DNA from 2 places in the Shewanella oncorhynchi genome. Region 1 is predicted to be linked to the other one. Evidence: riboswitches for the same ligand, from Rfam matches in the RefSeq annotation. Region 1 holds a riboswitch; the other holds the start of a gene.
What was found. A riboswitch is a leader RNA that binds a small molecule or an ion and turns the genes downstream of it on or off. The one in region 1 is predicted to bind thiamine pyrophosphate.
Positions count from the first base shown of each region.

Region 2: linked by a shared signal. The riboswitch ahead of thiC (phosphomethylpyrimidine synthase ThiC) and the one ahead of RA178_RS13395 (TonB-dependent receptor) in region 1 are both predicted to bind thiamine pyrophosphate.

Region 1 is NZ_CP132914.1:2,964,006-2,980,593, forward strand. Features, by position in the region: gene RA178_RS13370 (HvfX family Cu-binding RiPP maturation protein) at 1-128, opposite strand, end outside; gene RA178_RS13375 (DUF6279 family lipoprotein) at 209-1,066, opposite strand; gene RA178_RS13380 (phosphotransferase) at 1,231-2,346, opposite strand; gene pnuC (nicotinamide riboside transporter PnuC) at 2,346-2,999, opposite strand; gene RA178_RS13390 (hypothetical protein) at 3,046-3,306, opposite strand; gene RA178_RS13395 (TonB-dependent receptor) at 3,404-5,623, opposite strand; TPP riboswitch at 5,678-5,816, opposite strand; gene RA178_RS13400 (Crp/Fnr family transcriptional regulator) at 6,014-6,694, shown strand; gene tsgA (MFS transporter TsgA) at 6,762-7,937, opposite strand; gene deoD (purine-nucleoside phosphorylase) at 7,988-8,692, opposite strand; gene RA178_RS13415 (YcfL family putative periplasmic lipoprotein) at 8,992-9,387, opposite strand; gene RA178_RS13420 (PaaI family thioesterase) at 9,557-10,054, opposite strand; gene RA178_RS13425 (PaaI family thioesterase) at 10,041-10,568, opposite strand; gene hinT (purine nucleoside phosphoramidase) at 10,565-10,921, opposite strand; gene RA178_RS13435 (M61 family metallopeptidase) at 11,066-12,832, shown strand; gene RA178_RS13440 (LuxR C-terminal-related transcriptional regulator) at 12,950-13,585, opposite strand; gene RA178_RS13445 (cytochrome b/b6 domain-containing protein) at 13,883-14,629, shown strand; gene cctA (tetraheme c-type cytochrome CctA) at 14,722-15,072, opposite strand; gene RA178_RS13455 (AI-2E family transporter) at 15,583-16,588, opposite strand, start outside.
Region 2 is NZ_CP132914.1:2,418,294-2,434,881, forward strand. Features, by position in the region: gene RA178_RS10960 (hypothetical protein) at 1-1,056, shown strand, start outside; TPP riboswitch at 1,221-1,319, shown strand; gene thiC (phosphomethylpyrimidine synthase ThiC) at 1,521-3,638, shown strand; gene thiE (thiamine phosphate synthase) at 3,641-5,590, shown strand; gene RA178_RS10975 (HesA/MoeB/ThiF family protein) at 5,583-6,485, shown strand; gene thiS (sulfur carrier protein ThiS) at 6,487-6,690, shown strand; gene RA178_RS10985 (thiazole synthase) at 6,692-7,456, shown strand; gene thiH (2-iminoacetate synthase ThiH) at 7,453-8,568, shown strand; gene RA178_RS10995 (chemotaxis protein) at 8,671-8,934, shown strand; gene RA178_RS11000 (putative metalloprotease CJM1_0395 family protein) at 8,940-11,168, shown strand; gene RA178_RS11005 (LysR family transcriptional regulator) at 11,323-12,231, opposite strand; gene RA178_RS11010 (M3 family metallopeptidase) at 12,435-14,294, opposite strand; gene cmoB (tRNA 5-methoxyuridine(34)/uridine 5-oxyacetic acid(34) synthase CmoB) at 14,590-15,582, opposite strand; gene cmoA (carboxy-S-adenosyl-L-methionine synthase CmoA) at 15,579-16,310, opposite strand; gene RA178_RS11025 (diguanylate cyclase domain-containing protein) at 16,461-16,588, shown strand, end outside.

The DNA of each region.
Region 1 (16,588 bases):
TGAGCGAGCTTGTTATAACCTGCTTGCATTAACACAGGTGCAAGGTAAATCCTAAGGGCTAATGGCGCTAAGCCTTCGAAATAGCGGCTCATATTGAGCAGTTTCTGATAAAGGGATACGAGTGGCATAAGGTCTCTATTAGTAGTTAGTTGGCTGATTTATTGGCTTGCAGGAATAGACCCTAGCAAGGTAATAAATCTTTCATTGCCTAGGCTTCTTTTTCAATCGCTTCCTGATTCAGTTCTTTGAGATCTTGAATGAGCCCACCTAACTTTTTATAAAAATGCTTAGACTGCTGCTCCGATAAGCTCGCATTCAGCGCCAGCAGCAAAGTCCCGAATGCCTCAGTATTTTTACGTAAAAACACTTTATGTTGTTCTGACTTAAGCTCATCGGGCTGCGTCATCAGCAAGGTCAAACGCTCGGTTAATAATGTTTTATCGGCGCGCTGACCCAATGCAACTTCAAACTGGCGTAACCATTCGTGTCTGTACTCAAGCCACATATCTAAGGTGGATAAACGCTGTTGATTATATTGGTGAATAAGCACTTTTTGCTCCGCAGTTACACTTCCAAGCCAATCATCAAATTGGGTTTGAAGGTTTTCATCGGCATCTTTTTGTAACTGTTCAGGGGTTTTACCCGCAAATTCTTTAACGAGCTCCTGCTCTTCCTCCCGTAATTTTGTGAGGATCTGCTTCACCTGTTCATCGGACAAAGACATTATGATAGGTAGAAGCTCGGGCAAGGCGAACTCAAACAATCGAAACCAATGCCGCTTAGCAATATTCACATGATCTGCCCATAGCACTGGCGTTAACGTATTGGTTTTTATGAGGCTTTCGACTTCGGTCAATTGCACCACATAATGAGCTAACTCTTTGGATTGGTGCCAAATGACAAATTTTTCAATGAGGGAATCGAATGCCTTTTGCTGAGATTTATCTAAGGTAACATAATCCTCTTGCTCCCAGCCGATGGCCCAGTCGAGGAAATGGTAACTGAATTTAGTGGAGCAGGCGCTTAAGCCTAAGAGACACACAAGTAGCATCACGCCTTTTTTCATACTGAATAATCCATCCTAGAATTGTTGCTAATAAGACGCTTGAGACTATATAAAGTTGCTTTTTATATCAAACAAGTTTGTCTAATAAAGGTTTTCAGTATGTTAATAATTTGCCTTATTTAAGTTTCTAATCGCGCAGAGGAAAGCTAAGTGCAGCTAAACAGTTATGATTCTTGGGTGATCAGCGGCCAGAAGCAATCAAACCAAGCAAGGTAGTCGGCGCTACGACTGGGTTCTGTTTGCGCTGCCATCAATAATGCCCAGTAGCAAGCAAATACCCAATACATGTCAATAGCGGCAGGCACTGCCGTTACGGCTTGTGCAGTAACATAAGGATGTCCACTCAGATACTGTTTCACCAAAACACTTTGCTGATAGGGCGTTAACGCATGGGTCGCTAACACTACAGCCAACTCACACAGTGGATGCGACGCCGTCGCATACTCAAAATCAATACAACACAAGCGGTTATTTTTAAGTAACAAATTATGGGGATTAAGATCGCGATGGCAAAACTGCGGCTTGATTATGCAGGCTGCTAACTCATCACACCAATGTTTAATTTCGATTTGAATTGCAAGCAGCTTAGCCACCCGCTCATTCCAATCGTGAGTATTGCTATCACCAATATCACTACCCTGCTTCAATGGCACAGGTCGCCTTAATACTGGCTCACTAAATGTTGCAGAAGCCTGATAGGCAAGTATTTGCTGGTGATATTCCTGCCACTGCTCAGTGATACTAATAGCATAAGGCCCTGTAGGCAGATCGCGTAATTGCAGCAATAACGCCAATAGCAAACAATGGGCTTGGTTAGGATGCGTTTCTTGTTCTGCTGCCGGATACTGTAAATAATTAAACGTCGATTGCCCCAGCACAAAATCAGCAGCACTCGTTTGGCGCTCTAACGCTGGCCAGTGGATTAAGACCTCGTTTTCAATATCGTCACTTTCAATATAATCACTTTCAATAAAATCACTGAGGTAATAACGCTCATCTTCGCTCACCCACAACAGTTCAGGAGCAAGTTTAGCTTGAGCCAATTGCTGCCAGTAAAAACGCTCCTGCTGGCGGTTGCAAAAACTGTCCGCCGCATCGGCATTCACCCGCAGCACATAACTGCCTGTGGGCGTAGTGATTTTATAGTTGTGATTACTTAAGCCGCCCGCAAGCTCATGAATACTTAACACGTTAACTAGCCCAGCACTTTTGAGTATGGGGTAAAGTGCTTTGAATGGCTCGCCCACTGAGCGCTGCATCGAGGCGTTTATATCGAGCATTAACTGAGTAACTTCAAGGTATTAGCTTCACGTGCGTCGGCTAACGCGGTTCGCCACAGGAAATACCCCACGACCGCCAGACCCACATAAAGCACGAATAACAAGGATGTCAGCATCAAGCCTTTGCTGAGATAAAGGTAAATCGACACTATGTCGATAACCACCCAATAAAGCCAATTCTCAAGGACCTTTTTTGCCACTAAATAAGTCGTCATCACGGCGAAACAGGTTGTCGCCGCATCTAGATACGGGAATGCGGCTTGGGTATACGTCGCCATACCGTGACCAACCAAAAGCGAAATCACGCCCGTCGCTGTGATCAACTTTAAATGGGTTTTCAATGGCCAAGTGGTCACTTTTACTCCTTGATGCTTATCACCACCTTGGGTCCAGAGCCAATATCCATAGAGCGCCATTGCCATGTAATAGACGTTAAGCACAGACTCCATCAGTAGCGACACCTTCCAAAACAACACAGTGTAAATGGCGGTACTGGCAAAGGCCGCCGCCCAGCACCACACACTGGCCTTCATCGCCAGCAGTAAATATGCCATCGCCAGCAACACCGCGAGGGCTTCCCATACGGTCATCACATGGACTTCACCAAAGGCCGTATTAACGCTCTCGACCAAGGTTAACCATAAATCTGTCATAGTGTTGTTCTCATTGCCTATTTGTCGCTTACATGGCGGTCAATCATTATTCGCTGTGGGCTAAATTCAGCTCACCACCGATAAACTTACACACAAATACTGCCTTGCCCCACTTCTCATGGGCCGCTTGCATCTCGGTCGCCAGCATAGTCATCACATCTAAATAATCGCCGCACACTTGAGTTGCCATCGCATTAGTCACGCGCTCGATATTGGGATAGCTATCCACGCGGCCAATAAACCACTTGATAGGATCGAGGTAATTTTCATTAAAGGGATACATGCTAATTTCTGCGGTCAGTTTCATTTTAATTCCTTGATATTCTGAAGTAAGGCTGTAGCCCAAATACTGGGCTACAGTTCAATTAACACTTAAATGATTATACTCACTTTAAAATGAGCTATTACATAAACTTAACGTTAAAGGTTACGCCAATCTGACGCGGATCGCCGTAACGAATATATTGCTTTTCCGCCCAGCCGTTATCTGGCTCATTGCCAAAATAGAAGCCACGCACACCGTATTCTTCATTAAACAGATTGCGTCCCCACAAATATGCCGACCATGCGTTCGCCTCATAACCTACGCGTGCATTGACGATAGTGTAGGGTTCAGAGCGGGATTCATTGCTGTCTGAATAATAGAATTCACTCTTACCGCTAAGATTCAGGTTAGCAAACCAACCCGAATTAGCACGATAAGTCCCGCCAAGGCTGTAGGTAACGTGTGGAGAATGGGCTAGATCGCGGCCAGTTAAATCCACCTCAGTGCCATATTTGTCCTGATACTGATAGTCACCGTAGGCCGTTTCTAACCAACCTAAGCTTGAGTAAACTTGCAGATTATCCGTGGCATACCAGGTTGCATCTAACTCAGCGCCATAGTTATTCGAACTGCCTGCATTTTCAGTGAACAAGATAAAACGCTGTGGTTTATCGGGATCTTGCTGTGATGCAGCCACCTGTTGATCTTGTCTGTCCATATAGAACAGCGCCAAATTAGTATCGATAAGTCCCGCTAACCAATGGGATTTAAGGCCGATTTCATAGTTATAGAGCGTCTCAGTACTAAACTCTTTTTTATCGTTCAATTCGACTGGCAAAGTCATGTTGAAACCGCCCGCCTTGTAACCGCGTGCGACTCGGACATAAGCATTGTGTGAGTCGTTCAGCACTTTACTCACAGCAATATGACCGCCCCACATAGTTTCGCTCGGGTCGAAATTATCGTTATTCGTATCAGAGTAATGGCTGTTGCGACGCTCTAAACGTAGCCCCACAGATAAAGCATAATTTGAGCCCAAATCCGTATCAAGCTGGCCAAACAGTGCATAGTTTGTCGCCTCATACTCTGAGTCTAAGACTTCATCTAGCGAAGTATTGTACTCAGAATACAATTGGTTATCTTCTTTCAGATTCATGGCATACACACCAAGCAACCAATCAGTACTCTCTGCAAAAATACGGCCCTGCTCGGTAGAACTTAGGCGAAACTCCTGCGACACGGTTTTACGCTGACCCGTTTTATCCCAAAAATAATCGTATTGACACGGCGCCAGATTGCCATTGTCATCATTACATTGCTTAGAGGCCCAATATTCTGAGTTAGCCCAATCGCCATCGTAACTGTAATGGTGATCGGTATTCGCAAAGGACGTTAACGAGGTTAGCTCAAAGGTTTCGGCGCCGGAATAGGTCGCTTTAAAACCCGCGCCAGTGGTGCGTTGGCTATCGACACCCGGTTGATCCGATGTTGTCTGGGTTGGTGAATTGGTTAAACTCCATACATCATAGCCATTATCAAAATCGGCATGCAGCACAGTTAAATCAAACTGCAAATCATCAGTCGCATACCAGCGCAGCTTAGCGCGGCCGCTGAATTCATCGCGACCATTAGTATCATCACGGCCTAAATACAGGTTATCGTGGTAACCATTTTGCTGGTGCTGCTGCATTGACACACGATAAAGCAGCTTGCCAGAATCCGTTAATGGGCCAGAACTGAAACCACTAAAAGTGCGCAAATCATCCTCGCCTAACGACACTTCGCCGCCATGCTCAAACACATCGGTGGGATCGTTACTCTTCAGATAAATCAATCCCGCTAAGGCATTCGCGCCGTAACGCGTCCCCTGCGGTCCACGAAGCACTTCGACCTGCTGTAAATCGTACATGCTCGACACCATACCAATACCGGATAAATCGATATCATCTATGATGTAACCCACGGAAGAATTAGGTGCGCCTTGGTATTGTTCCTGCTCTCCTACACCGCGAATTTGAAAATATTTCGGCCGCGAGCTTCCACCTGACCAGTTAAAATTGGCGATAGAATTAAGCAGATCTTCAAAGTGTTGCGCACTTTCATCTTGAATTTTTTGACTGTCGATAACGGTAATGCTGGAGGGCATTTTTTCTAAGCTTGAACTGCGAAAATCCGCCGTCACCACCATGACTTCCATCTCAGTGCTGGGATCGGGTTTATCGATAGCGTCGGTTTGTGCAAAAACAGGGGTGCTCAGCGCTGCGGCGATGGCTAACGCCAGCGGCGCTCGGGCTAAAAATAAGCTTGGCGATACGGTTGAAAATGGAGATTGATGGTTTGACGTTTTACGGTTTGACATAGGACCTCAAATATAATGTTTGAGATCCGGCAACGAATAAGCGATTCAGAAGTGTGCTGTTGATTGGCCCATTCCTACGCCGGTATTAGCCGGATCAGGTTCTAAGGGTTCGTCAGATGACATCTCAGTTTGCAGCCGTTAACGTTAAAATCAGAGTAACATTAATGCACAACAAACACCCCTTGGCGGCACCTAGTATACATGACGGAAATAAAAAGTGGGCACTCTTATCTCTGCGATTCAATTAAATGTCGCGAAAACCACTGCCCTTCAGTTCGTATGATGAAAATGTCTTTAGTAGCCGCCTAAATCCTTTCGTCCATTTGACCGCCTATCATGATAATGCTATAGAAGGTCGCAATTTCGAACACAGTAAGAGGATCATAGTCGATGCAGCTAAAACCTTTATCGAAAGGACGTTATAGCCAGCGATGGGAGCAAGACTATCCACTTATTGAAGCGGTTGTACTTAGCTGCATCAGCGAAATAAAAATGCTCAAAAAAGGCGCTCACCTCATGACGCAGGGGGAAGCGATGGCATCACTTGTATTGGTGAAGCAAGGTCGCGTATCACTCGGCCATACCGCGAGAAATGGTCGGTGTTTTCAATTAGGTACTATTGATTGTGATTCACAACTGTTTGGCGAAATGGAGTTCTTCACCCAGTACCACTGTCAACTAGACATTATTGCCAGTGAACCCTTAGAAATCATGTTGATTAGCGCTGAAAAACTGCAACATTGCCTCGGTCAACACCCTCAACTCGCGCTATTTTTCGCTAGTGCAATTGCGATTGACTACCAAGACACAGTGGATATTTTTACTCGGCGACTGCTCTATCCCATCAGTTATAACGTGGCATTTGATATTTATCATGAATACTTAAATGACTTGCCTGTAGATGGCTTTAGTAAACGCTATTTAGAGGCTGAACGATTTGGCACTACTGACCGAGTCTACCGTCGGGCGCTACAAAATCTTGAGGAACGAGGCTTAATTGAGCGGAAAAAAGATGGCATTCGGATTTGTGATCTCAACGCACTCAAGAAATTTGTTGAAGCAGGTATATAACCGCTTTCAACATAACCCACACTCGACTTAATTTAACAACCGAGTGTGGAATGGATGCACAGGTAAATTAACTTACGGATGGCGAGTGTTGTTCCATACCCGATTTCATCTGACTTGAAACGATCAATAGCATAAATATCGCTGCGTAAAGCAGAGGTATCACATACATCACTGTTTGTAATCCGATAATACGTTCAAAGAAAGAACTGATGGCTGGGCTAAACATCGCCCCTGCACTTCCGCTAATAAGAATATATGACACATTTTTGCTACTGGCTTTTTTTACAAAAGACACGCCATAAGCAATAAATGCATTATAAAGAGCAGCACACACAAAACCATAACCATAGGTTAAATAAGCTATCCAATTAAGATTATTGGTACTGACAATGGCAGCGGTGATCACCATAGCTAAAGCAATAATACCGACTAAGAAATGGTGAATTTTTACACGCGTCACAATTACAGTCGAAATTAACGCCCCAATTAGCGCAGCGGACCAATACTGGGTAATAATATTACCGGCATCTTCAAACGGAATATCAAATTTTTGTTTTACAAATAAAGGTGCCCAAGTTAAAAAAGTATATAAAGCCAGCATTCCTAAAAATAAACCAATACCTCCACTAATAATACCGAGATTCCATTCAGACTGTTGTTTCTCTTGTGTTGTAGAAGATTGCTCGCAAATAGAGAAATGAGTGAACAAGGTAATAATGACTGTACCGAACGCCACTAAACCTACGGCTAAATAGCTATAACTCCATGATAATGAACTTGTTAATGCATAAGTCGTTATCAATGGAAAAATAACGCCTGCAATATTAAACGTCGCATCTTGCACCACTAACATTGTGCTTTGTAATTTCTCTTGCCACACAGACACCACAATCGTACCAGCAATACATAGACCGATACCGCCACAAAAACCAATTAAGGTCATTGCTACCATCACAACTTGTAGGGAATTGGTTAGATGTAAAGCCAGAGCAGAAAGAGCAACCAGACTGTAACTTATCAAGGTCATTCTTTTGATACCCATTTTTTCAATAAATAAAAATGCTGCAATCGTCCCCGCGAGTGCACCACCATTGAGCAATGAAAAGATTGATGCAACTTCGTTAACACTAGCGGCAAATTTCTCAGCTATGGGTTCAATCAACATCCCAAATTGGGTCGCAAAGCCCGCCATAATAAAATTGGCGAGAAAACTGATGGCTGTTAAAGTAATTTTATTATTCATTATGTCATTCCATAAGTGAAATGCTAAGGGTTCAAAGGATGGCTTTAAACCTAATTGAGGGCGGTTTCTAACGCGAGCTCGATCATATTATTAAAAGAGAGTTGGCGTTCTTCGGCCGTTGTTTCTTCACCGGTTAAACAATGATCCGATACCGTTAAAATGGCTAATGATTCGATACCTTGTTGGTGTGACAATCCATAAAGCCCCGCCACTTCCATATCAATACCTAATACCCCAAAACGTTCAAGTGCGGGGATCATATCTTCATCGGGATCGTAATAAAGATCACCACTAAAGATATTGCCAACTTTTACACTAATGCCTTTCTCATTCGCTGTGGTATAAGCTTTATGCAATAAAGAAAAGGTCGCAGAAGTTGCCATTTGGTAGCCGCTACTACGCTTAGCGTTAGTGGGTGAATCCGTGCCTGCGGCTTGGGCTAAAATGACATCTCGCATTTGTACATGTTTTTGTGTTGCACCTAAACTGCCAATACGAATAATGCGTTTCACGCCAAAATAATTAATCAGCTCATGGCCATAAAGCACCATAGATGAAATACCCATACCATGACCCATTACGGAAATACGCTGTCCTTGGTAAAAGCCCGTGTAACCAAGCATATTGCGAACATTCGTGACTTCTACGGCATCGGTGAGATAGGTTTCAGCGATATATTTAGCACGGAGTGGATCACCCGGCATAATAACAGTTTCAGCAAAATCAGTAGGTTGAGCATTAATATGAGCGGTCATCTTTCTATCCTCATGTGGTAATATGCTGATAGTAGTGCTCAATCACTGAATGTATTTAGGACTAAAGTCCGGATTTCACCTTGCCGTAAACCTTTTTGCTTAAAAATGGGTAATTTATCGCAACTTTCAATGTCAAAAAGACGAAAGCTAATAACATTTTAGTGACCTTAAGGTCATTGAACGTTGATGTAAAACGATAAAAAGGCTTACTCCTTAAAAGAAGTAAGCCTTTTTAGAACGGGTTTAATATCAAAAAATCAATTAAACCCGGAATAAACTAAACAGAAGTAAACTCAAGCTTAGTTTGAAAAGGTTTCACGCACGTATACATCAAATTTAACCACTTGGGCATTAGGTGCTACGGCGCCGACTTGCAATTGCTGTTTGCCGTGTAATTTCACCGATTTCCAGCTGGTCGCTTCATCTTCGATAGTAAAGCCGCTGGCATCGTACCAAGTAAATTTATATTGCACACGCATATCGGAAGAGGATTTGCTAACAATCAACGCTGAGCCCTGCACTAAATCACCGACTCGGCGTGCATCCACACTCTGTACCGCAATATCTCGGGCAAAGCTGGAATTATCGACGCGGGTTTCACCCAGTGAACTCACTGAAATCCCTGCGGTATGTGAGGCACAAGCACCTAAAGTAAGCGCTGCGGCCAGTAATAACCCTGTATAAACTTGTTTCATATATTTCTCCTAGTCACGCCACAAAATACGCAGCTAGCGCATCATTTCCCATTAAACGACAAACTAATCGAACAGTGCTGAACTCATGCTTAATAACATAGGCTAAATAAAGCATTCTCAATCTAAAATAGTGAATCAGTCATGCTTCATCAATCTAAACTTAATCAGATTAATCAATCAAAAAATGTGCCCGTGCCGTAGCAATAAGCTGCTTACGATTGGTTTGCCAACAATCAATATTCACGTTGGCGACTCGTCGACCCTGACGGGTAATACGACACTCAGCAAAACTATCCTTGTGCAGACCTGCACGTAAATAGTCGATTGAAAAATCAACGACTTTAGGCACCTTTGCTGTTTGCATAAATACCATTAACTGCACTATCGCTGACATTTCCATAAAGCCCGCAATCACGCCGCCATGAATAGCGGGCAACACAGGATTACCGATATTGTCGTCTTTAGCGGGCAATTTAAAAATCAGTTCATCACCAAAACGCTCCACCTTCATGCCAATAAATTTGGCATAGGGAACGTGCTCAAGTAAATGGCCAAAATCATTAAGTTCAGTGGCGCGTTTAACTATCCCTTGCACATCAATAGGCGCTTTAACCTGTGAGTTTTGAGTTGGACTGGCTGCATCTAGTATCGAATTATTTGCGCTCATCACTCTCTCCTATCGCAGGCACGGCTTCACCCATTAACGCTTGCCTAAAGGCATCACCGACCATTTCAGGGCTTATCCGCATAAAAGAGCCGACGGCATGGGCGATGGGATCGTCAATACTGTCTTGATAAGCAATCGCGCGGGTAAAGGCAATATTAGAAGACAACTTGTAGCATTCAGCAAAACCAAATACAGGCTTATGGGGCTGAGCGGGCTTCATGTAGTCCACCCGCAAATCGAGCGTAGGTGATATTTCTAATAATTTGAATTTATGGAAAATAGCGCTCACGACTGCACTGCCACACGCGGTATCCATTAAAGTAGTGATCACCCCGCCATGGATAACACCGGTATCGGGATACCCAATTAATTCAGTGCTATAGGGCAACTCAATCAACACATGGTGCTCACTCGCCTCCAATACGGTTAAACCGAGACGGCGACACTGGGCTAGTTGATCCACAAACCGCTGCGCCATTTGGGTCAGCGGGAAAAAATCCGAATTGACCTTCATTTGCCTTGGCTCAACATGGGCCCCAGAGGCTCCCCGCCCACAAGGTGGAAATGAATGTGATAGACTTCTTGTCCACCGTGTTGATTGCAGTTCATGATCAGTCGGTAGCCATCTTTAGCGATACCCGCTTCCGCCGCCAATTTCGCCGCAACCGTCATCATACGGCCAAGTACTGGCTCATCAGAGGCTTTCATGTCGTTCGCCGTTGGGATCAAATGATTCGGCACAATCAAAATATGCGTTGGCGCCTTAGGGGAAATGTCTCTAAAGGCAGTCACAAGTTCATCTTGATACAGAATATCCGCGGGAATTTCGCGACGAATAATTTTGCTGAAAATAGTTTCTTCGGCCATGGGGCGTCCTCCTTGGGTTAGTTGGCATAGTATACTAGCAATTCAATACTTTGTGTCTGCAGATATTTTGCTTTTCATTTGCCAGTTGCAGGCATTTTTGGCAGCATGGCCACCATTAAAACACTCAGGTTTTGCAGGATAAATATGATCCATTACCAGATAATCCCCGTCGATCCGAAAGCCCATTTATTCGCTGTTACTATGACATTATCACAACCCAAGCCAGTGCAGGTCTTTAGCCTACCCGCTTGGCTGCCAGGCAGTTACATGGTGCGCGACTTTGCCAAAAATATCATTGAACTCAAGGCACAAGATGCACAAGGCCAAACGCTTAAGCTCACCCAACTAGATAAGCAAACTTGGTCGGTTGACCATAATAGCAGCGAAATCATTCTGACTTATCAAGTGTATGCTTGGGATCTGTCGGTGCGCACCGCGCATTTGGACATGACCCACGGCTTCTTTAACGGCAGTAGCGTGTTTTTATCTGCCCATGGTTTTGAAGACACTTTACACACCGTCTCTATAGAGCCACCCACAGAGCCAACATTAAGTGACTGGCGCCTTGCTACCAGCATGACTCGCACCAGTGGTGACGATTTTGCCTTCGGCCAATTTTCAGCTAAAAGCTATGACGAGCTCATCGATCATCCGGTGGAAATGGGTTTATTCACCTTAGGGAGTTTTGATGCCTGTGGCGTGAGGCATGATATCGTACTCAATGGTCGCCACCGTGCTTGCATGCCAAGGCTCTGCCAAGATTTAAAGGCCATTTGTGAGTATCAGATTAACTTCTTTGGTACGCCTGCACCGTTTAAGCGTTATTTGTTTATGACCACAGTATTAGACAATGGCTTTGGCGGTTTAGAGCACAGAGCTTCTACTGCATTAATGTGTTCACGCAAAGACTTACCACTGTCGCTCGATATGCCAGTCAATAACGACTATCGCACTTATTTATCCCTGTGCAGCCACGAGTATTTCCACAGCTGGAACGTTAAGCGTATTAAACCTGAATGCTTTTTACCCTATAAACTTGAGGCAGAAACCTATACGCCACAATTATGGGCCTATGAAGGCATCACCTCCTATTACGATGACTTTCTTACCTATCGTGCAGGTCTGGTAGATGAACAAAGCTATTTAGATATGCTGAGTGAGACCTTCACCCGTGTCTATCGCAGCCAGGGACGCTTTAAACAAAGTGTTAAGGACTCAAGCTTTAATGCTTGGACTAAGTTCTACAAGCAGGATGAAAACGCACAAAATGCCATCATCAGTTATTACACTAAAGGGGCTCTGTTTGCGCTGTATTTAGATTTAACCCTGCGCAGCGAAACCCAGGGCAAATACAATCTCGACCATGTTATGCAGATTTTATGGCAGGAATATGCTCTGCAAGATAAAGGCACCACAGATACTTGCCATCAAGCCATCGTTGAACGACTCCTTGGTCGTGATTGCCAAGATCTGTTTGCCTACTTAGATAGCACTGACGATATTCCGTTAGCGGCTTTACTCGCCGAATTTGGGGTCAACTTGAGTCTTCGAGCCAGCCAAGGCCCGCAAGATGTGGGCGGTGGACAAGTGAAAGGTTATGAGATTACATTCGGCGCGAAAACCCAAGCAGCACCTATAGGATTAAAAATCGTGACAGTCACCCAAGGCAGCCCTGCACACCTTGCAGGGTTAAGTGCAGGTGATGTGTTAATTGCCGCGGATAACCTACAAGTCACAGGACAATTTGAGGCGCAGCTACAGCAGTATCCGCTGGGTGAATCCTTGAATTTACATTGGTTTAGACGGGATGAATTGATGACGGGTGAATTGATGATAACTGCCGCGCCTAAGGATACTGTCGCCCTATCCATTCGTGACAAAAGCAAAATAGCGGCTTGGCTTGGACGTTAATAGACTTTCGGCTTAAGAACACTTTTGAGAAATAATAAAAGGGGCTTTAGCCCCTTTTATCTGAGATAAGACTTAACTTAAACGTATATACGTTTGTATATCAATACTGATATCGACTTAAACCACCACATCGTGCAAATAGGTTTGTGCCCACGCAATCGCTTGACCACGGCTAGACACTCCAATTTTACGGAATACTCGGTACAAATGGGTTTTTATCGTGCTTTCACTGACAAACAACTGATTGGCGATATCTAAATTAGTACTTCCCGTCAACAATGCTTGTAATACTTCACGCTCACGGATAGTTAACGGTTCAGTGTCTTCGAACAATCCAAAATCATCATTTACCCCATTAATGAGCTGAATTGGGATGACCCTATGACCTCGTAAAATATTCGAGAGTCCTAGGCTTATTTCAGTTAAACCTGCATCAAGATAAAACACCCCTGCAGTTGTGGCAGCTTGCATTAAAAAACGTGCATCCACTTGTTTAGGGAACTGTAAATAGACAACTCGCACACTCGGTTGCTCACGGGCAAGTAAACGTTGAAATTGATGGGCTTTTTGAAGATCAACAGTCGCTAAATCGATCACGACCATGGAGGCATTATTATCTTTGATTTTCTCACACATCTCATCAGGGCTGACTTGGGTCAACTTAACGAGAAACTCCTGCGGCCAACGTCCTGCGAGCAATTCTATCAATACTTGCGATCGTGACACTACAATCCAATGTAATATTTTGAACATCCTGCTCACTCCCTGTCTGGTTAACGATTATTCACTTTAAGGATCTAAGATCCTCCAAATACGACTTCAACATCCGTTCAATAGACTTCCAAGTCTACCGTGGTCACGATATTAGCATTAGATAAAACAGATTAAAAAGACTTACGTAAAAAATATTTACCGTACGCAAATCAAAAACTTCTAACACTTTCGTTGACTACACTATCAATCAGAAGTCTTAATTGAAACTGAAAAAAGTTACTGAAATTTTAGGATAAAAGCGTAAGATCATACCAACACAAAAAATAAGGAAATTCCATGTCCAGCAGTAACCCCACCGCTTTTGAAATAAAATCCTATCCTGTGTGGGACAAACCGACGCGATTATTTCATTGGATTAATGTCATTCTTGTACTCGCACTCATCTTAGTCGGTGGCATCATGATGTATCGCACTGAGCTAGGCATATCTGAGTTAACAGGTAAAATTGGCTTGAAAACTTTACACGTGTGCATAGGATATGCGTTTGCAATAAACCTCATCGTCCGCCTTGTGTGGGGTTTTATCGGTAACAAATATGCGCGTTTCAGCCACATGTTTCCCAATGCTAATAGCAAAAGCGAATTAATAGCTTATAAGACTGAATTAGCCGCGGGGAAAAATCCGCAGTATTTAGGTCATAACCCTAAAGGTAAATTTGCCGTGCTGGCCATCATGTTGCTATTAGTGACCATAATGATCACTGGACTTTTGCGTGCAGGTACAGATATTTATTATCCGCCGCTAGGTAGTGCTGTACAAAGTTATCTTGCTGATACCAATGTCGAACCAACAAGCTTAAAACCCTATGATGCAACGGGTGTGAACGCAGAAAAAGCGGATGCACTTAAACCAATGAAAGGATTGGCAGGTCAAGTGCACGTCTATGCGGTTTATCTGTTGTTACTGCTGATGTTATTACATGTATTCGCGGTGATTTATACTGAAGTAAAACGTCAACCAGGGATTATTTCAGCCATGTTTTCGGGTAAAAAAATCATCCAAGGCCAACCCAAAGATGAGTAATGAGTGACTTTAGTCATAAAAATAACGCCAGCATTTGCTGGCGTTATTTATTTAGATTTGAAGGCTCACGCCAACGTTTCTAACATGTTTGATTATTTTTTCAGAACAGTTGCTGGGGTACGACCATCATCATGGCAACTTTCACAGGTAGGTTTTTGACCGACATTCATATCATGTACCGCATGACAATCTGCACAGACTAAATTACCGTCATGTGGCTTATGCACAGCGTCCATTTCAGCATAGGTACCATGACAACTTTGGCACTGTGCAAATTCAAAGGCACCATCCGCAGAAGGTGTACCATCTTTATGACAGCTTTCGCATCCACCCGACTCAGCATGGAAATCAGACAATTTTTGATCTGCAGCAAATGCGGTTGGCGACAGCGCTAACGCTGCAAGACTTGCCCCGAAAAGCGCACTTAATAGTTTTTTGCTCACAATAGTATCCTCCAATGGCGATTGTCAGTGGAAATTCTTGTCAGGGTGACTTCCATCTCTCAACCAAAATAAATAGCACGACTCGATATAACTTAGCTAAGGATGAACGAATAAGCAAACCCAAACTAAGCGACACAACTTTATCAACATACTCAAGGGTAAAATGTGCGCTGCATCATGTAACCACATGCTTATATAAGAGTTTTACATCTACCTAACCTAGAGGCTACATAATGTAAATCCCTAAACTGGCAAGCGACAGAATAAATCCCCCTTAATCTAAAACTAAAAGCTCGATTCATGGTGATACTTAAGACAAAGTGATAATAAAAAGGAATGACAATAAGTGAATGGGTACAGAGTACTAGACGAGGATGCTTTAAATAGTGAAGGCACAACATTCAACCAAAACGCCTCTGGCACTTAATTCAAATGCCAGAAGGAATTAGCGATAACGGTTAACTCGCCCACTATAACCAATGATACAAATAGCTATTAGACAGGTAGGCATCAACTCGCATCAAGTTTATTGTCAGCCTCAAGCTCTGTTTTAGGCCAAGCGTTAATCACGGCTTTGACCAACGATGCCAATGGAATGGCAAAGAATACTCCCCATACACCCCATAAACCGCCAAAGACTAAAACGGCCGCTATGATGATCACCGGATGTAAATCCACCGCATCGGAGAACAAAATAGGCACGAGTAAATTACCGTCGAGCGCCTGAATAATACCGTAACCCAACATTAAATAGCCAAATTCAGAACTAAAACCCCACTGAAAAAATGCCACTAGGGCGATAGGTAATGTAACTAGGGTTGCACCGACATAAGGGATCAATACCGATAACCCCGTTAACACACCAAGCAACGCCGAATATCGCAGTCCCATCAAGGCAAACAAAATATAAGTTGCGACACCAACAACCACGATTTCGATCACTTTGCCACGAATGTAATTAAAAATCTGTTGGTGCATTTCAAACCACACTTTACGGGCTAACTGGCGATTTACGGGAAAAAATCGCTTACTGCCGCTAATCAGTTGGTCTTTATCTTTTAAAAAGAAAAACACCAGTAAGGGCACTAAAATCGCGTACACCATCAAGACGAGTAAAGAAGCTGAATAACCGATTAATTGCTTAGCAATATCCAACACATGTTGAGTATCGAGCAGTTTTTTAAGCTCACCAACCATCAGATCTAACTGCTCTGGATTGATAAATCGTGGATATTGATTGATCAGCGTTTGTATTGTCAGCAGGCCTTTATCTATCATGCTAGGCAAGTCGGCAATTAAGCTAACACCTTGACGCCACACACTCGGAATTAAGCCAAATGTCAGTAAAACCACGATTCCCAAAAACAACACAATAACCAAGGACGCACCAGCGGTGCGATTAATCCCCAATTTAAGCATTTGCGCCACAGGCCATTCCAATAGAAATGCCAACACAAGAGCGACCAACAGCGGAGCAAGTAAACCTGCCGCAAAATAAATCACTAGCGCAAGCCCG
Region 2 (16,588 bases), 550 kb from region 1:
AAATTGGTTGCTGAATCTGAATCCAAACCTGAACTGTCTAGGACAATACAAACTAGTGCTCAGGGATTGGGTACGGGATCCGTTTTGCGTGCTCGTCAGCCGTATTTCAAAGGATTCAGTTTGTTATTTTTTGTGCTCTTAGTGCATGCGTGTTTATTTTTACTTATCTGCATTTTGTGGCGCCCGCAGTTAAATCCCTTTGGATTGAAGGAAATAGAAAGCCGTGGCCCTAAAGTGACAGCGATCAAGGCTTACTTTATTTATGCTCCCGCGGTAGAGAAAGCCGAAACCTCGGAGTCCAAAACTGAGATCAAGGCCGAGGATAAGACTGAAGCGACAAGTTCTGTTACGCCTACAATTGTTCCCACACCTCAAACTCAAGTGAAGCCTCTGCCAATACTTGAAAAGGTCATGCCTGAAACAATAGCACCCGAAAAGGCCGTCTCTGAAAAAGTAGAGTCGGAAAAAGTGAACCCAGATACGGTTAAACCGAACATCACTCAATCGAGCCAATCTCAATCAAAGAAAACTCAATCAAGTGCCCAAAGTGAAGTAAAGCCCGCTGAAGTGACTGCAAAAAAACCAACGAATACGCTTAATACCACAGAAATAAAGCCGCAGCTTGGCGCTAAGAGTTCACCCGCAGCAGAAGGTGAGAGCACAATAGCGACAAGCTCAAGCATGAGTTTATTCACCCAGCAATATTTTGAACGTCAGCGCGAGCAAGCGCTCGATGCTCTCGTCATTGAACAGGCCGATAAGTTCACCCAGAAATCGAATATGAGTGAAATGAGCCCAGAGATGGAGGTGCTATTTGTCTCTAATGCTGATGATTTCGGTGGCACAACGAGTCTAGATTTACCCTTAGACCCAAATCGTATTGTGCGTAAAGGGGATACTTGTTATCGCGTGGTACAAGTCGGCACTCAAGTTAATCCTAACGCCGAAAATTTAGGTTTTCCCATTAACTGCAGTGGCAAAAAAATCAATCAAGCTATTGATGATGCCATTCAATCTCGATTAAACAAAATGATGCTCAAACCCCATAAACAGTGACTTTCTTTTATGATTTATTTTCATGCTAATTATAGATTTTTTAGTTTAATTTTATTTAATCAATTAAAAACAATTAATTATGAATCTTTATTTTGGATTGGTGGTTAAGGTTTTTAATTGCTTTTTTCCTTGTTTGTTGCTGCCGCTTCTGTCTATACTGCGCACTCATCTTGTCGGAGTGCCTCTTGGCTGAGACCGTTTATTCGGGATCCGTTGAACCTGATCAGGTTAAAACCTGCGAAGGAAACAAGCGTAATAACACACATTAAATCGCCAAAATAGACGGCTTGAACACCTGTTAACTCAGCAGTGTTTTAAGCCTTAATGTTTAGATTTAATTGTTATTGAGCAGGGTAACTCAATTTTTGAAGCCAGTGTTGGTCACAAAAATTGATTGCCATGCCCAGCTATCAACAACTCAATTCTCCAGACAAGCAACTCCATTTTTTAACGTGAGATTGCTTATGTCCAGTTCAAACCCAGCTGTAGCTGCCAATGCGATAGAAATCACAGCGCCAGAATCGACAATCCCTAATAAATCGACAGTGGCTAATAAATCGGCTGAGTCTAGTCAATCAATCGTGACTAAGGCGCCGAGTCGCCGCGAAACTCGCGCGCAGGCTCAAGCCTTTATCGATACGTTAGCGCCACTGCAACATCCTAATTCACAAAAGATTTATCTCGAAGGTTCCAGTGCCGATATTCGCGTTGGCATGCGGCAGATTCTGCAGACTGACACGCTTGTCGGCGGTACTGATGATGCGCCTATCATGGAAAAAAATCCGCCAATCCGAGTGTACGATTGCGCCGGACCTTATTCCGATCCTGAGGCCGACATCAATGTGCGTCTAGGCCTTGGTAAATTAAGACAAAACTGGATCCTAGCCCGCAACGATACAGAGCAATTACCCTGCGCGACCTCAGACTTTACCCAACAAAGAATCGCCGATGATGGTTTAGACCATCTGCGTTTTGAGGCAGGCTCGAGTGTCATTGTCCGCCCGCGCAGAGCGCTGCAGGGCAAACGAGTCAGTCAATTACACTATGCCCGTCAAGGGATTATCACTCCCGAAATGGAATATGTGGCGATCCGCGAGAACATGGCACTTGCGCAAGTACAGGATGAAATCCTCAATCGTAAAGCCAAGGGCGAAGCTTTTGGTGCCTTAGTCGGCGAACCGATTACCGCCGAATTTGTCCGCGCCGAAGTTGCCCGTGGCCGCGCGATTATTCCGCTGAATATTAACCATCCCGAAGCCGAACCTATGATTATCGGGCGTAATTTTCTGGTGAAAGTGAACGCCAATATCGGTAACTCGGCGGTGACGTCTTCCATCGAGGAAGAAGTGGAAAAGCTCGTCTGGTCTACCCGTTGGGGCGCAGATACGGTAATGGATTTATCCACGGGTCGTTATATTCACGAAACCCGCGAGTGGATCATCCGCAACTCACCAGTGCCCATCGGCACAGTGCCGATTTATCAAGCGCTGGAGAAAGTGAACGGCGTGGCAGAGGATTTAACGTGGGAAGTGTTCCGCGATACCTTGATTGAACAAGCTGAGCAAGGTGTTGATTACTTTACTATTCATGCTGGTGTGCTGCTGCGTTATGTGCCGATGACGGCTAAACGTGTTACTGGGATCGTTTCTCGCGGCGGTTCAATTATGGCCAAATGGTGCCTGAGTCATCACAAGGAAAACTTCCTCTACAGCCATTTTCGTGAGATCTGTGAGCTTTGCGTCGCTTACGATGTATCCCTGTCTTTAGGTGATGGTATGCGTCCCGGATCGATTGCCGACGCTAATGATGCAGCCCAGTTTGCAGAGCTTGAAACCTTAGGTGAGCTAGTCAAAATCGCGTGGGAATACGACGTACAAACCATTATCGAAGGGCCGGGACATATCCCGATGCAGCTCATTAAAGAGAACATGGACAAGCAGTTAGTTCACTGCGACGAGGCGCCGTTTTACACGCTTGGCCCACAAATCACCGATATCGCACCTGGGTATGATCATTTCACCTCCGGCATAGGCGCGGCCATGATTGCTTGGTATGGCTGCGCTATGTTGTGTTACGTCACGCCAAAAGAACACTTAGGACTACCGAATAAACAAGATGTTAAGCAAGGTTTGATTGCCTATAAGATTGCCGCCCATGCTGCCGATGTGGCAAAAGGTCATCCGAGTGCGCAAATTCGTGATAATGCGCTGGCAAAGGCGCGGTTTGAATTCCGCTGGGAAGATCAATATAACTTAGGGCTCGATCCTGAAACCGCGCGTGCTTATCACGATGAATCTTTACCGCAGGAATCCGCTAAAGTCGCGCATTTTTGCTCTATGTGCGGCCCTAAATTTTGTTCGATGAAAATCACCCAAGATGTTCGCGCCTATGCCGCTGGCTTAGAGGCGGCACAAGCGAAGGCGGAGCAAGTTGAAGCGGCTGCCCAAGCTATGCAAGTCACAATCAAGACGCCGCAGGAGTTGGAAGCGGCAATGGCGCTAAAATCGGCACAATTTGCTGCCTCGGGCGCCGAGATTTATCACGTTAAAGACAAGCTCGTCGCCGAAGCTGAGGAAGCCTAATGATGCTGGGTATTCATGGGGGGAAATTGCCCATGAATACCGAGCGCCCCGCGTTTGTCTGGACTATAGCCGGTTCAGACAGCGGCGGCGGTGCCGGTATTCAGGCGGACTTGGCAACGATTCAGGATTTGGGCTGCCACGGTTGCAGCGTGATCACCACAGTGACGGCGCAAAGCTCAGTGGCGGTCACTTTAGTCGAGCCCGTATCAGCGGCGATGTTAATGGCTCAGTTGACCACTTTACTTTCAGACTTGCCACCCAAAGCGATCAAAATCGGCTTACTGGCAGATCAATCTCAAGTCGCATTGCTGGCAGATTGGATCGCGAGTTTTAAAATCCACTATCCATCAGTGCCTGTAATTGTCGATCCTGTGATGGTCGCCAGTTGTGGTGATGCATTAGCAGTAGATAACAGTCAGGATATAAAAAGTACGGCTAAATCAGCCTTAGATTTTAGGCCTTTCAAAGGTTTAATCGAACTTATCACGCCCAATGTGCTTGAACTTGGGCGGTTAACTAACAGTGATGTTTCGACCAAATCGCAGTTCGTTGCTGCAGCACAGGCTTTATCCCAGAGTTTAGATTGCAGTGTGCTCGCCAAAGGGGGCGATGTGAGCTTTGGCAGCACTGACATTCTTGCTGATACTCATGCTAAAACTCACGATAACACTCATGCTCAAACTCAGGCTAATGTTCATGTTAGCACTCTCGATAGCAACGGCTGGGATTTTGAGCTTGCCGAGGATTATCTGGTTTGCCATCAAGTACGCGCTAGCTCTGAGCTGCATCAAAATGGGCGTTTCTGGTTGGCAAGCCCGCGGGTTAATACACGTCATAACCATGGCAGCGGCTGTACTTTGTCATCGGCCATTGCCGCCGTGTTAGCGCAGGGTTTTGTATTGCAAGATGCGGTGGTTGTTGCAAAAGCCTATGTGAGTCAAGGCTTAAGCGCGGCGATTGGTTTAGGGCAAGGTCCAGGGCCGTTGGCCCGTACGGGGTGGCCCAATGACTTGTCCCGCTATGCCAAGATAAATCTGTGTGATGGCAATTTTATTAGTTATCACCTCAACCAACATTTTGATGTTGGTAATGATTTAGTTGCAACAGTTTTTTCCGCAACAGATCAGGCAACCGCTCAGGTAAGAATAACTTCGACGCCAGCTCAATACATCTCATCCCACGGTTTTAAAGTGCTCGATGCCGATCTTGGTGTTTATCCCGTGGTGAGTGACTTAACCATGCTGGAGAGTTTGTTAGCTGCGGGCGTTAAAACCGTACAGTTACGGATAAAAACCGATTCAAGCGAGTCAACCGCTGCAGTGTTAGCCGAATCTGATTCAGGTAAGTCTGCGCTAGGTAGATGTGAGTCAGGCAAATCTAAGTCAGGCGAACCTGAGTTAATTGGCTCTGAATTAGAGGCAAAAATTCAAACGGCTATTGCCTTAGGCAAGCATTTTAATGCGCAGCTTTTTATCAATGATCACTGGCAGTTAGCGATAAAATACCATGCCTTTGGGGTACATTTAGGCCAAGAAGATCTCGCCGTTACCGACTTAGCGGCCATTCAAGCCGCGGGACTCGCGTTAGGTCTATCCAGCCACAGTTATTTCGAGTTGCTATTGGCGCATCAATACTCGCCATCCTACATAGCGCTTGGGCATATATTCCCAACCACGACGAAGCAAATGCCTTCTGCGCCCCAAGGGCTCGCAAAACTTAAGCACTATGTGGCGTTACTCCAAGACCATTATCCCTTGGTCGCCATTGGCGGCATCGACTTAGATAATCTGGCAAAGGTGAAAGCTACTGGGGTAGGCAATATTGCTGTGGTGCGCGCAATAACGAAAGCTAAGGATCCGTTAGCAGCGTTCGCAGAGCTGAGCCAAGCTTGGGAGCAATGTAGCTTGTCTGAAGAACTGGCTGTAAAGCATGAGGTTGCTAAGCATGAGTAAAAACCAACCGCTTTCTCACGCAGACGTTCTTTGCGACGGTACACAAAGCGCTCATACACTCAGTGATGCTGATTTCATCCGCTATTCTCGGCAAGTCTTATTGCCAGAAGTCGGTGAGGCAGGGCAATTACAACTGGCCGACGCCAGCGTTGTTATTGTAGGGCTTGGCGGTTTAGGGCAATTGGCGGCGCAATATCTGGCCTGTGCAGGTATTAGTCGCTTGACCTTAATCGACATGGATAAGGTTGAAGTTTCGAATCTACCAAGACAATTGCTATTCACCGATGCCGACATTGGACTCAATAAGGCGCGAGTTGCCAAGCAAAAGCTTAAAGGCTTAGCGCCGCAGTGCACTGTTACTGCCCATGAAACAGCATTTAGTGATGAGACATCAGCTCATCACTTCGCTGAGGTTTTACAATTAAAACAACAGGGTAAAAGAGTGCTCGTGCTTGACTGCACAGATAACTTTGCGACTCGCCAATCCATTAATCGCTGCTGTATCGAAGCTGCTTTGCCTTTAGTTAGTGCGTCAATCGCAGCATTTAGCGGTCAATTATTTGCAGTCAATCAAATGCAGCTCCCCTCTGGCGGTTGCTATCACTGTATTTTCCCCGCACAGACAAGAGTGTCGCAGAGCTGCAGTACCCAAGGTGTACTCGGCCCCAGCGTGGGCGTGATGGCGTCAATGCAATCTTTGGTGGCCATGCAACTCTTGCTGAGTGTGAATAGCGGTGGTGATGCACCGAAAAATGCCTTGTTGGGGCGTTTTTGGCGCTTTGACGCTAAATCACTTGTGTGGACCGCTGCGGTATTAACGCGGGATCCCCATTGTGACGTGTGTTGTCCCAAAGGGGCTTATCTATCATCAAATAAAGATAGTCTTGAGATTTGATATGATTTTAATTCACATAAACAATATCCCGCAGTCGTTATCTGAACCGACGTCACTCGCGGCTGTGATCCTCGCACAAAATATTGCACTCGATTCGGTTGCTATCGTGTTGAATGCTGAGGTGATTCCGCGTAATCGCTGGCAATCTATTCTCTGCCAACATGAAGATAAATTAGAACTTTTCTCAGCTGTAGCGGGAGGCTAGTATGTTAAAGATTGCCGATGTGGAGTTTGAGTCGCGGTTATTTACAGGAACGGGAAAGTTCAGTAATAGCCAAGTGATGATCGAGGCGATAATGGCTTCAAAATCGCAGTTAGTGACAGTTGCGATGAAAAGAATTGATTTCAAAATGGGGCTTGATGATTTACTCACGCCGTTACGTCAAGCGGGTGTCCGGCTATTGCCTAACACTTCGGGGGCGAGAAACGCCAAGGAAGCGGTGTTTGCGGCTGAGCTTGCCCGTGAAATGCTGGGAACTCATTGGATTAAGCTCGAAATCCACCCCGATCCTAAGTACCTGATGCCCGATGCAATTGAAACCTTAGCAGCGGCTAAGATTCTCTGTGATAAAGGTTTTATCGTGATGCCCTATGTGCATGCCGATCCTGTGCTGTGCCGTCGTTTAGAAGAAGTGGGCTGCGCTGCGGTTATGCCACTGGCGAGTCCGATTGGCAGTAATCAAGGTTTAGTCACTGAAAGCTTTTTAAAAATCATCATAGAGCAGGCGCGGGTGCCAGTGGTGATCGATGCCGGCATTGGCGCGCCTTCACAGGCTGCGCGGGCAATGGAGCTGGGCGCAGATGCTGTGCTCGTCAACACTGCAATCGCCAGCAGCGCGTCGCCGATAGTGATGGCCGAGTGCTTTAAGGAGGCGGTGCAATGCGGTCGGCGAGCCTTTGAAGCTGGGCTTGGCCGAGTACAAACGGGCGCAGTACAGACCAGTCCTCTGACGGGATTTTTAAACCAATGAGTTTTGTAGCTGAATTTGCCAACATTCCACGGGATAAACTGTTACTCGATTTGTATTCTTGCACAGCCCAAGATATCGAACGGGCGTTAGTGAGCCCGGCAGGGGATTTACGCAGCTTACTGGCCTTGTTATCACCTGCGGCTGAACCTTATATCGAAACCATGGCACAACATTCAGCGGCGCTTACGCGGCAGAGATTTGGCGCGAATCTGGGCATGTATTTACCGCTATACGTCTCGAATCTGTGCGCTAATGAATGTGATTACTGTGGTTTTAGCATGAGTAACAAACTCAAACGCAAGACCTTGAATGAGCAGGAGTTGATGGCCGAGATGGTCATTATCAAAAATAGGGGGTTCGATTCTATTTTACTGGTGTCGGGTGAGCATGAAACTAAGGTCGGTATCGATTACTTCAAACAAATTTTACCATTGGTAAAGCAGCAATTTAGCCATGTGGCGATGGAGGTCCAGCCCATGAGTGAGGATCATTATCGCCAGTTAGTCGTGCTAGGTTTAGATGCTGTGATGATTTATCAGGAGACCTATCAGCCCGAGACTTATGCTCGTCACCATTCCCGAGGTAAAAAAATGGATTTTGCCTATCGCTTAGCAACACCGGATAGAGTTGCGGTGGCGGGGGTCGATAAAATTGGTCTTGGGGTGTTACTGGGGCTGGATGATTGGCGTTTAGATGCGTTAATGATGGGATATCATCTTGACTATTTAGAGCGTCGCTATTGGCGCACTCGCTTTAGTATTTCGCTGCCAAGGTTAAGGCCTTGTACTGGCGGGATCACCCCAAAAGTTATGCTATCGGATTTAGGTTTAGTACAAATGATTTGTGCATTTAGACTTTTTAATCATCAGCTTGATATCAGCATGTCGACAAGGGAAAGCCCTGAGCTGAGGGATAATCTTTTACCACTTGGAATTACTCACATCAGTGCGGGTAGTTCGACACAACCGGGCGGCTATCAAGCACCCGACAGTCAACTCGATCAATTTGAGATAAGCGATGATCGCAGCGTCGAGCAAGTCATCGAACAGATGCAACGGCAGGGTTTTAATCCCGTATTTAAGGATTGGGAAGCCAATTGGATCACAGGATAAATAAGACCGTAAATAAATGGTGAGAATGCGGATAAAACCTGTACTTTTGCAGGTGATTGGTCAATAATTGACCCATTAATCACAGCGTGCAGGAATACCGTTATGCAAATCCAATCTGCTTATTCATCCGGTCTGCAAGGCTTGCAAAGTGCGCAATCTGGGCTCACTCAAGCAACAATAGATGTGGCTAAACCTACACCGACACAAAGTGCATCTCCGGCAGAGCCTGCCAGAGATGTTGCTCAGCCCGATAAAACCTCGGCATTATTGGCGGCAAATGAGTCATTAAGACAAGGTGAAGCCTCTACAGAGGTGATTGAAACTGATTCTGAAACGATAGGTTCGATCATTAATATTAAGGTGTAAATATCATGTCGGTTGTGGCGCTATCACCTAAGGTTGGAGCGCCATCCTCTTCATTTTCGGCACATGATAAGATGCTCAGCTCGAATCTAAACCAGACTCAAAGCCAGAGCCTAATCCAGAGTCAAGCTAATAGCACTTATCAAGGAGCCCGCGCTCACACTGCAGGCTCCGCAAAAATTGAAGCGAGTGGTGTCCATGAACTACAGGTTACTGGAACTTCATTTGCTCCAGTTCAAGCCACGCCTATTACTTCATTAGCTGCTAACGTTTCCCAATCTCTCCACTCATCACCGAATGTGTCTTTTGCTGCTTCTAGTGCTGTTTCATCAACTACTGCATCTGTACTTCCTGTACTGAATGGTGCAAGCCAAGCACCCAAGATCGATCCTTTTTCCGTACCAACGCCAAGGAGCAATCCTCAGGTAAATACGTTAAATGATCGAGCTAGCTTACATGCCGATGCGAGTTTTAGTTTGTTAACAGGACCAAGATCCATTTCTGGTGTACGCGGGGGACAGATTGCGACACCTATTTCTACTCAGGTATTTTCGCCAGTCGCGAGTACGAGTAACAGCGGACTTGGGGTAAATTCCTTGGCTACAATAAGTCCAAATCACAGCGTAACGAGCAATATTCCCGTTGATATTTTTACGCCTCTGAGTCCATCAATTGGCACGAGTGGTACTGATATTCCTGCTTTCAATCCATCTAGCACGGGTGATGTTTCTCCAATAATGCCTGATTTAGCTGCAGTGTTTGGACCACAAACTGTCTTTACTGGAACTGCGTTAGTTGATCCCACTACGTCCGATTCTTCAATCAACAGTTCTGTAAATAAGAGTGCTGTAAATAAGAGTGTAGCAACGAGTGCAGGGCCTGTTGGTCAGTCAAACTCTGCGCAAGCCGTAGATCAATCCGCTAGCAATGATGTTGCTCAACCGACTGTGTTAGAGCAATTTACTCAAGTTTTCGGTGAAGCTCAGGCTCAAGCTGGTCCTGTAGATGCTCCTGCGACAGCGTCTAACCCAGATGATAGTCAACAAGTCTTAGCTGCTGTCTTTGCCCCAAATGATAATCAGCTTGAAAAGCAAGTACAGGAAGAAGAATCGCGGAAACAGCAAATAGCAGCAGCGGAAGAGGCAAAGCAGCAATCACTGGTTCAGCAGGCTCAGGAACAAGAGATACAAGCCCAAGAAAAAGTACAGGCTCAACAGCAACAGCAAGTCGATGAACTTAAAACTCGAGATTCAGAGGTTAAAGCCCATGAGCATGCCCACGCAACCGTCGGAGGACAATACGCTCAGAGCCCGAGTTTTAAGTATGAAAAGGGTGCTGATGGCCAACGTTACGCCACCGATGGCGAAGTGCAGATTGATGTCTCTCCAGTGGGAGGCGACCCGCTTGCAACGATAAACAAAATGAAGCAAGTTTATGCCGCAGCAATGGCTCCTGTTGACCCGTCATCAGCGGATATCCGTGTTGCCGCGGAAGCCTTGCAAAAAATGAATGAAGCTAAGGTGATGCTGGCAGAGGAGCGACAAAAACAAATTGTTGACTTGCAAACGGCTCAAACATTAATAGACGCGGATGCTCAAATCAAAGAGTTGCCACCGTTAGAAAAACATACACCTGTAGTGACGGGAGACGTTGATGAGTCAGGTAATATTGCTCAGCCCCAAGAGGCTGTATTCACCCCCGCCTCTACTGCGCTTGATAAGCTAAAACAAGCGATCGAGGCGCAAACGGCCAATACGAGAGTTATTGATACGGGTTCGAAAACCTCTTCTGATATCAGTGACTCAATCACTACATCGATCACAGTGGAAACGATTGAGCCACCGACCGCAACTTTAGCATTTGGAGAAGCTTCAACTTCAGCGGATTTAGCGACGGGTTTTATCTCAAGATCCGATAGTGCTGTAAGCCGTTATTATGCCGCAGTTGCACAAGCCAGTGCAGGACCTTCAGCTCGTGTCGATATGACGTCGCAAGCCAATATTCTGCCTTCTTATCTGGCATCTTCAAATGAGCTGCCTAGCAATTTGCAATCTACGGATGTTTTGTCCGCAAATGATGTAAATGAGCCGTCTTCAAATATCAGTGCTAGCGCGAATACGAATGTGTCTTTGCAGAGCGAGTTATATGTGGAAGATGACCTCTTGCAGGAGACGGGATTTATTCAGCCGCAATATTTGGGTTATCAACAAGCACGCTATATCGACTTTAGTGTGTAAGATTAGGTTTTAAGCTTTAACTATTTCCATTATTCGCTTTTCATTATCTTTTTCGAAACAACTTCTCAGCGCCACTAAGAACTAAGCATTTAATCAGCAGTTGGCATTTATCGTTTTGCTCACTCGAATTGATAACTCGTTTGGTATCTTGCTGTTAATGACTATTCGTCGTTTCAATTCCATGCTGTTTTAAAATCAAGGAAGCAAGCAGTTTTGATGCAGGCCCTTGTTGATCCCTATTAGGGATAACTAAACTCAACATGATGCGACGTTTTTGGCTACCTTCAAGATGTAAACGTACTAGATTACCCGAAGCCAATTCTTCTTGGACTAAGAAAGAGGGGATCCAACAGAAACCAATACCTTGATTTAAAATGACTTTAGCTTCGTGAAAGTTAGAAACTGTCCAGCGCTGCTCAGCTTTGAGCCAGCCTATGTCGATATTGGATTGCACGCCGGTATCTTTGATCACTAACTGTAGATATTGTGCCAATAGTTTATCGTCTTCAATTGTGCCTAAGTCAGCGAGTGGGTGATTTGGATGACAGACGAGGTAGAGTTCTTGTTCACATAAGGGTTCGGATAAATACCCTTTAGGCGGCACCCCTGCACAGATAGCAATATCGACTTTACTCTGCAGAATGAGCTCTTGAGTACCGGTGATCACTGAGTCCAGCATGATGATTCGAGTGCCACGACTGTGGGGCAGAAACGCATTGAGGGCACACACTAAGCTTTCCATCGGATAGATAATTTCACGGGCAATCGTGAGTGTCGGCTCCCACCCTTGTTCAAGATTACTCGCAAGTTGTTCTAACTCGTTGACGGCTTGGGTGACATGCCGTGAGCGGCGCAGCAGCACTTCGCCCTGCGGGGTGAGATAGGCTTTACGGCCTTTGACTTCGAGTAGCTCGATACCTAATTGATGCTGTAATTTGGCAACGGCATGGTTAAGTGACGATTGACTCTTGTTGAGTTTTTCGGCCGCTTGGGCATAGCCGCCAAAATCGACCACCGCTTGCAAAATACGCCATTGTTCTAAGGTAGATTTAGCTCGAGTCATTATAATCTCAAAAAACCGATAGATTGAGGCTTATAGTGGCCACTTCTTACGACTTTTTCAATTAAATATCATAGAGTCAGTCGTTTTCACGACATACAGCTAACTATGTCGCGCTAAGTTATTAAGGTGATAGAGAGGCGAATCATGACGATTAGCTGTGTTTGCGCCCGAGCGAGTCACAAACACATCCTAAGCATTAACACTTAAAACGCACAAGAACCTGTTGCGTCGAAAGCTTGGGTGTTGGAATTGTCAGCATGTTCTGAAGCGGTGCTATTTGAAATTCTTTGGATCAGCGCAGCACTATCAACGGGGGCGCCAATGACCGCTTTTAATTGGTCACTTAAGCTCAAAGCGTCTTCATTGATGACTAATACATTGAATAATTTTAGTTTGTCTTGGCAGTTGAATGTGGATTGAGCTACCAGCTGGGCTAGCGATGCTTGCCAGAGTGATTGGTAGTAGAGCGGTCCTTCGTTGGCGATAGCATTGAAGCTATAAGGATAATCCTGTGTTTGTGGCCAGTCTTGACCAAAGCTCGCATTAAACTCCGCACCGAGATCGGGGTAGACTTGTGCACTTGAGTTTTGGTAAAAGTTGACTGCAACCTTAGCGCGAAAGACTTTAAGCTGCTTCGAATAAGCTTTAGCCAGTGTTTCACGCTCCTGTAAATAGGTGTGCTCAAACTGCGGAAAGAGTTGATGGCGCAGTACTTCTGCTAACCAAAGACTCGCCACAAAATAGCTATCTTGACTCTGTCCCATGGCATTGTTGAGGTAGAAATGGCTCGCTTTAGCAAGAGAAGTGACAGCCTCTGCGATAGACTCGGTTAATTGCTCAATGTCTTTGTAGTTACTCAGCTGTGGCTTGAGATCTAAAGCTTGTTGTCCAAATTGCTGGCCAAGTACACTTTGACGCAATGTCTGCTGTTGACTACCTTGCTGTGAATTATGGTTGTAAGCCACATAGATTTCACCCAACAATCTTTGCTGGTGGTAGACCCTGACGATATGCGGCCGATTAGGAACGGTTGGTGTTTTCTCGGCGTTGGCGGTTGCTATGGTCTCAAACTGCAAACCAAACACTTGCAGATAAGTAAAGCTGCGACTCAAGACGTCAGAAGTTTGCCATGTCGGCCCCTTAGCTGATGCTTGTTGTGACAGGGTTCGCCCAATATCCCAGGGAGCCACTTGCAGATTTTGGGTTTGGCTATCGAGAAAGGCTTTGACTAATTCAGGGGACGATAACTGCTGCGAACTAAGCGCTAATGCGCTGTAATCGGTAAAGCCTGCAGTAGTGGCGGCTTGTTGGCGCTGCTCAGCAATACGCTCTAATGCCGTTTGGTTGGTTTCACTGGCTCTGGCTTGGTAGGCCTGCCATACATTTTGGCGACATACGGCGTTTTCTTGCGTCAGTAAGTAACTGACTATAGTGCCAGAAAAGTCGCTCTGCTTTGAACTGTCGGGCTTCGGCTCGTCACTTTTATCCTCTTTTGTATGCAGATGATGTTGCTGAGTCACTTCAGGTTGGCATTGGATGTCATTGAAGGCAAGACTAAATTGTTGACTGCCTAACCCTTGGCCTATACTGGCTTGCGCTGTATGTAATTTCGCTTTCTCCTCGGCGCTCCAATGTTGTTGTAGCAATTGTTTAAGCTGTTGGCTCAGCAGTATTTGTTCTGCATTGCCTTGGGCTAAGGCGTAGGCGAGTTGGCTCAATTCAGTTTGGCTGAGAAGTTGCGACAGGGTGTCGGCGAGGTGTAGCTGGCATTGCAGTAGACCCTCGCGTTCCTCACTTGGTAAGTTAAACCCACGGTAATAGTTGAGCCTGTCGTTGATATTATTAAGCCCTAACATCTGTTGCTCAAAAATAAGCGCGCGCTGGGCCAAGGTTAATTCAGACGCAGTTAAACGAGCATTGGCGAACACAGTCGCGAGATCAATACTTGGCAAACGCAGGCATTGTTCAACTAAGAGGGGAACAGGGCTTGGCGCCGCATAGGCGGCATTCGTAACATAAAGGCTCAAGCCAAACAGGCTAACCAGTAAAGTGGGTTTTAACATGGGTTATGTGTTCTGCATCTGTGATGGAATGAGTTAACTTTGACTTAGTATCCAATTGAGTTAGCTTCAAGTCATTGTTATGCATGAAACCCTGTTCTGTTCTGGATGTCAACGATAAGGGTGGGAGTCGCCAATGTATTGCTATTCAAGGAAGGAGTTACACTGAGCTGCTGAACACTTACATATTCCTGATGAACTAGAGGAATGGTGATCTTTCGGCTTTTGATATCAGCCATTACTAACTCAAACCTTGAGGACGCAATGACTGATATTCGCTTACTTCAGACTGAAAAGGTTAGTTTAAATCCTGATTAGGTTGATTTTTTACTGCGATAATCGTGGCGCGTTTGGGCGCAGGATAACCTTCAACCGTTTTGGTGATGTCGTTAGGATCTAGGTATTCAACCAGTGATTCGTTGGGCATCCAGTCGGTACGGCGTTGCTCGGCAAGGGCTGTGACATCGGTATCGACACAACGGATATCAGTGAAATCACACTTCTTTAACCAGAGCATGAGCGCGGCAACAGATGGAATGAACCATACATTATTCATTTTGCCATATCTATCTTGAGGCACGAGTACGGCATTTTCGTCGCCATCTATCACCAAGGTTTCTAGCACGAGCTCACCACCGGTGCGCAATTGATCACGCAGCTGTAACAAGTGATCGATAGGCGAACGTCTGTGATATAAAACGCCCATGGAGAAAACCGTGTCAAATGCATCGAGCGGTGGCAGCTCTTCAATGCCAAGAGGCAACAAGTGCACAGGATGATGTGTGCCCGCTAAACGTTTGACGGCTTCAAACTGACATAAAAACAACGGCGAAGGGTCGATACCGACGACACGTTTAGCACCTGAGCCCAACATGCGCCACATGTGATAACCACTGCCACAACCGACATCGAGCACAGTGCGGTTTTTCAGCGGCGAAATATGTTGCTTAACGCGGTCCCACTTCCAGTCACTGCGCCATTCGGTATCGATATGGATACCATGAATGTGGAAGGGGCCTTTACGCCATGGCATAAACAGACGCAGTAGGTTTTCAAGCTTCTCTTTTTCACCAGGGCTGAGTTGCTCGCCGCTACCGACGGTCACGCTATCGATAAAATCTATTTGATCTGGTGCAGGATAGTGCAGCTTGTTGAGCACTTTTTCCCACTTTGGCAGGTTGCCGTGTTTATGATCTCGTTGCCACTTGCCTAAAATACTCGGCAGGGTTTCGAGCCAGTGCTGTAGATTCGAATCGGCGATTTGTTGGTAAAATGAGCTAAAGCTGATCACTTGATGGCCACCATAGAAGCAAAGTTAAAGCATTGGAACCAGAGACTAAAATGACTAAAGCCTTGGCTGGTGAGTCGTTGTTGATGCGTGGTTAAGGTGTCGGGCTTCATGACATTTTCCAGCGCACTGCGTTTTTGGCTGATCTCAAGTTCGCTGTAACCATTAGCGCGTTTAAAGTCCAAATGTTGCTCTTCCAATAAGGTTTGGATAGGAGCATCTTCGAAGCGAATTTTTTCTGACAGCACTAAAATCCCGCCGGGATTAAGACCCTGATAAATCTTGGCTATCAGGGTTTCTCTGTCTTCTGGTGGTAAAAATTGCAAGGTAAAATTGAGTACCACTAGTGAGGCATTTTTAATATCGATATCGCGAATATCACCGCAAACCAGATCGACATCTGTATCGCTGACATAGGCATTCAGGTTCTCTTGGCAGCGTGCGACCATAGATTCACTGTTATCTACAGCAATAATGCGACATTGGCGGCCTTGGATTTGGCGACGAATACTTAAGGTCGCGGCACCGAGTGAGCAACCCAAATCGTAAATTTGAGTATTTGGCATGACGAAACGATCTGCAAAATCGCCTATGGTATTGATAATTTGCGTATATCCAGGCACTGAGCGGCGGATCATGTCACTGAATACGCCTGCTACACGGTTATCAAACTGGAAATCGCTAATATGCTCGCTCGCTTGAGCGTAGATAGTGTCTTGAGAAACGTTCATCTGAGATTTTTCATGGGAATTCAACTGCGCATTTTAACGAATCAGAGCGATTAGCAGCAAGTCTCATGCTAGTAATTTGCGATAAATTTTTGTCTAATACTTAATAGATAACAAAATCGTTACATGTACATCAAGTACTAAGGGCTCAACTTGAAGTTTGTGATCCACTTAATTGTGATCTTGTGCAGCTGTTTTTTGAGTATAACGGGGCAGGCAAGTCCGTTGTCCTCTGAGCCATTAATCATCGTTATGGGTGAGGATAGCTTTCCCTATCAATA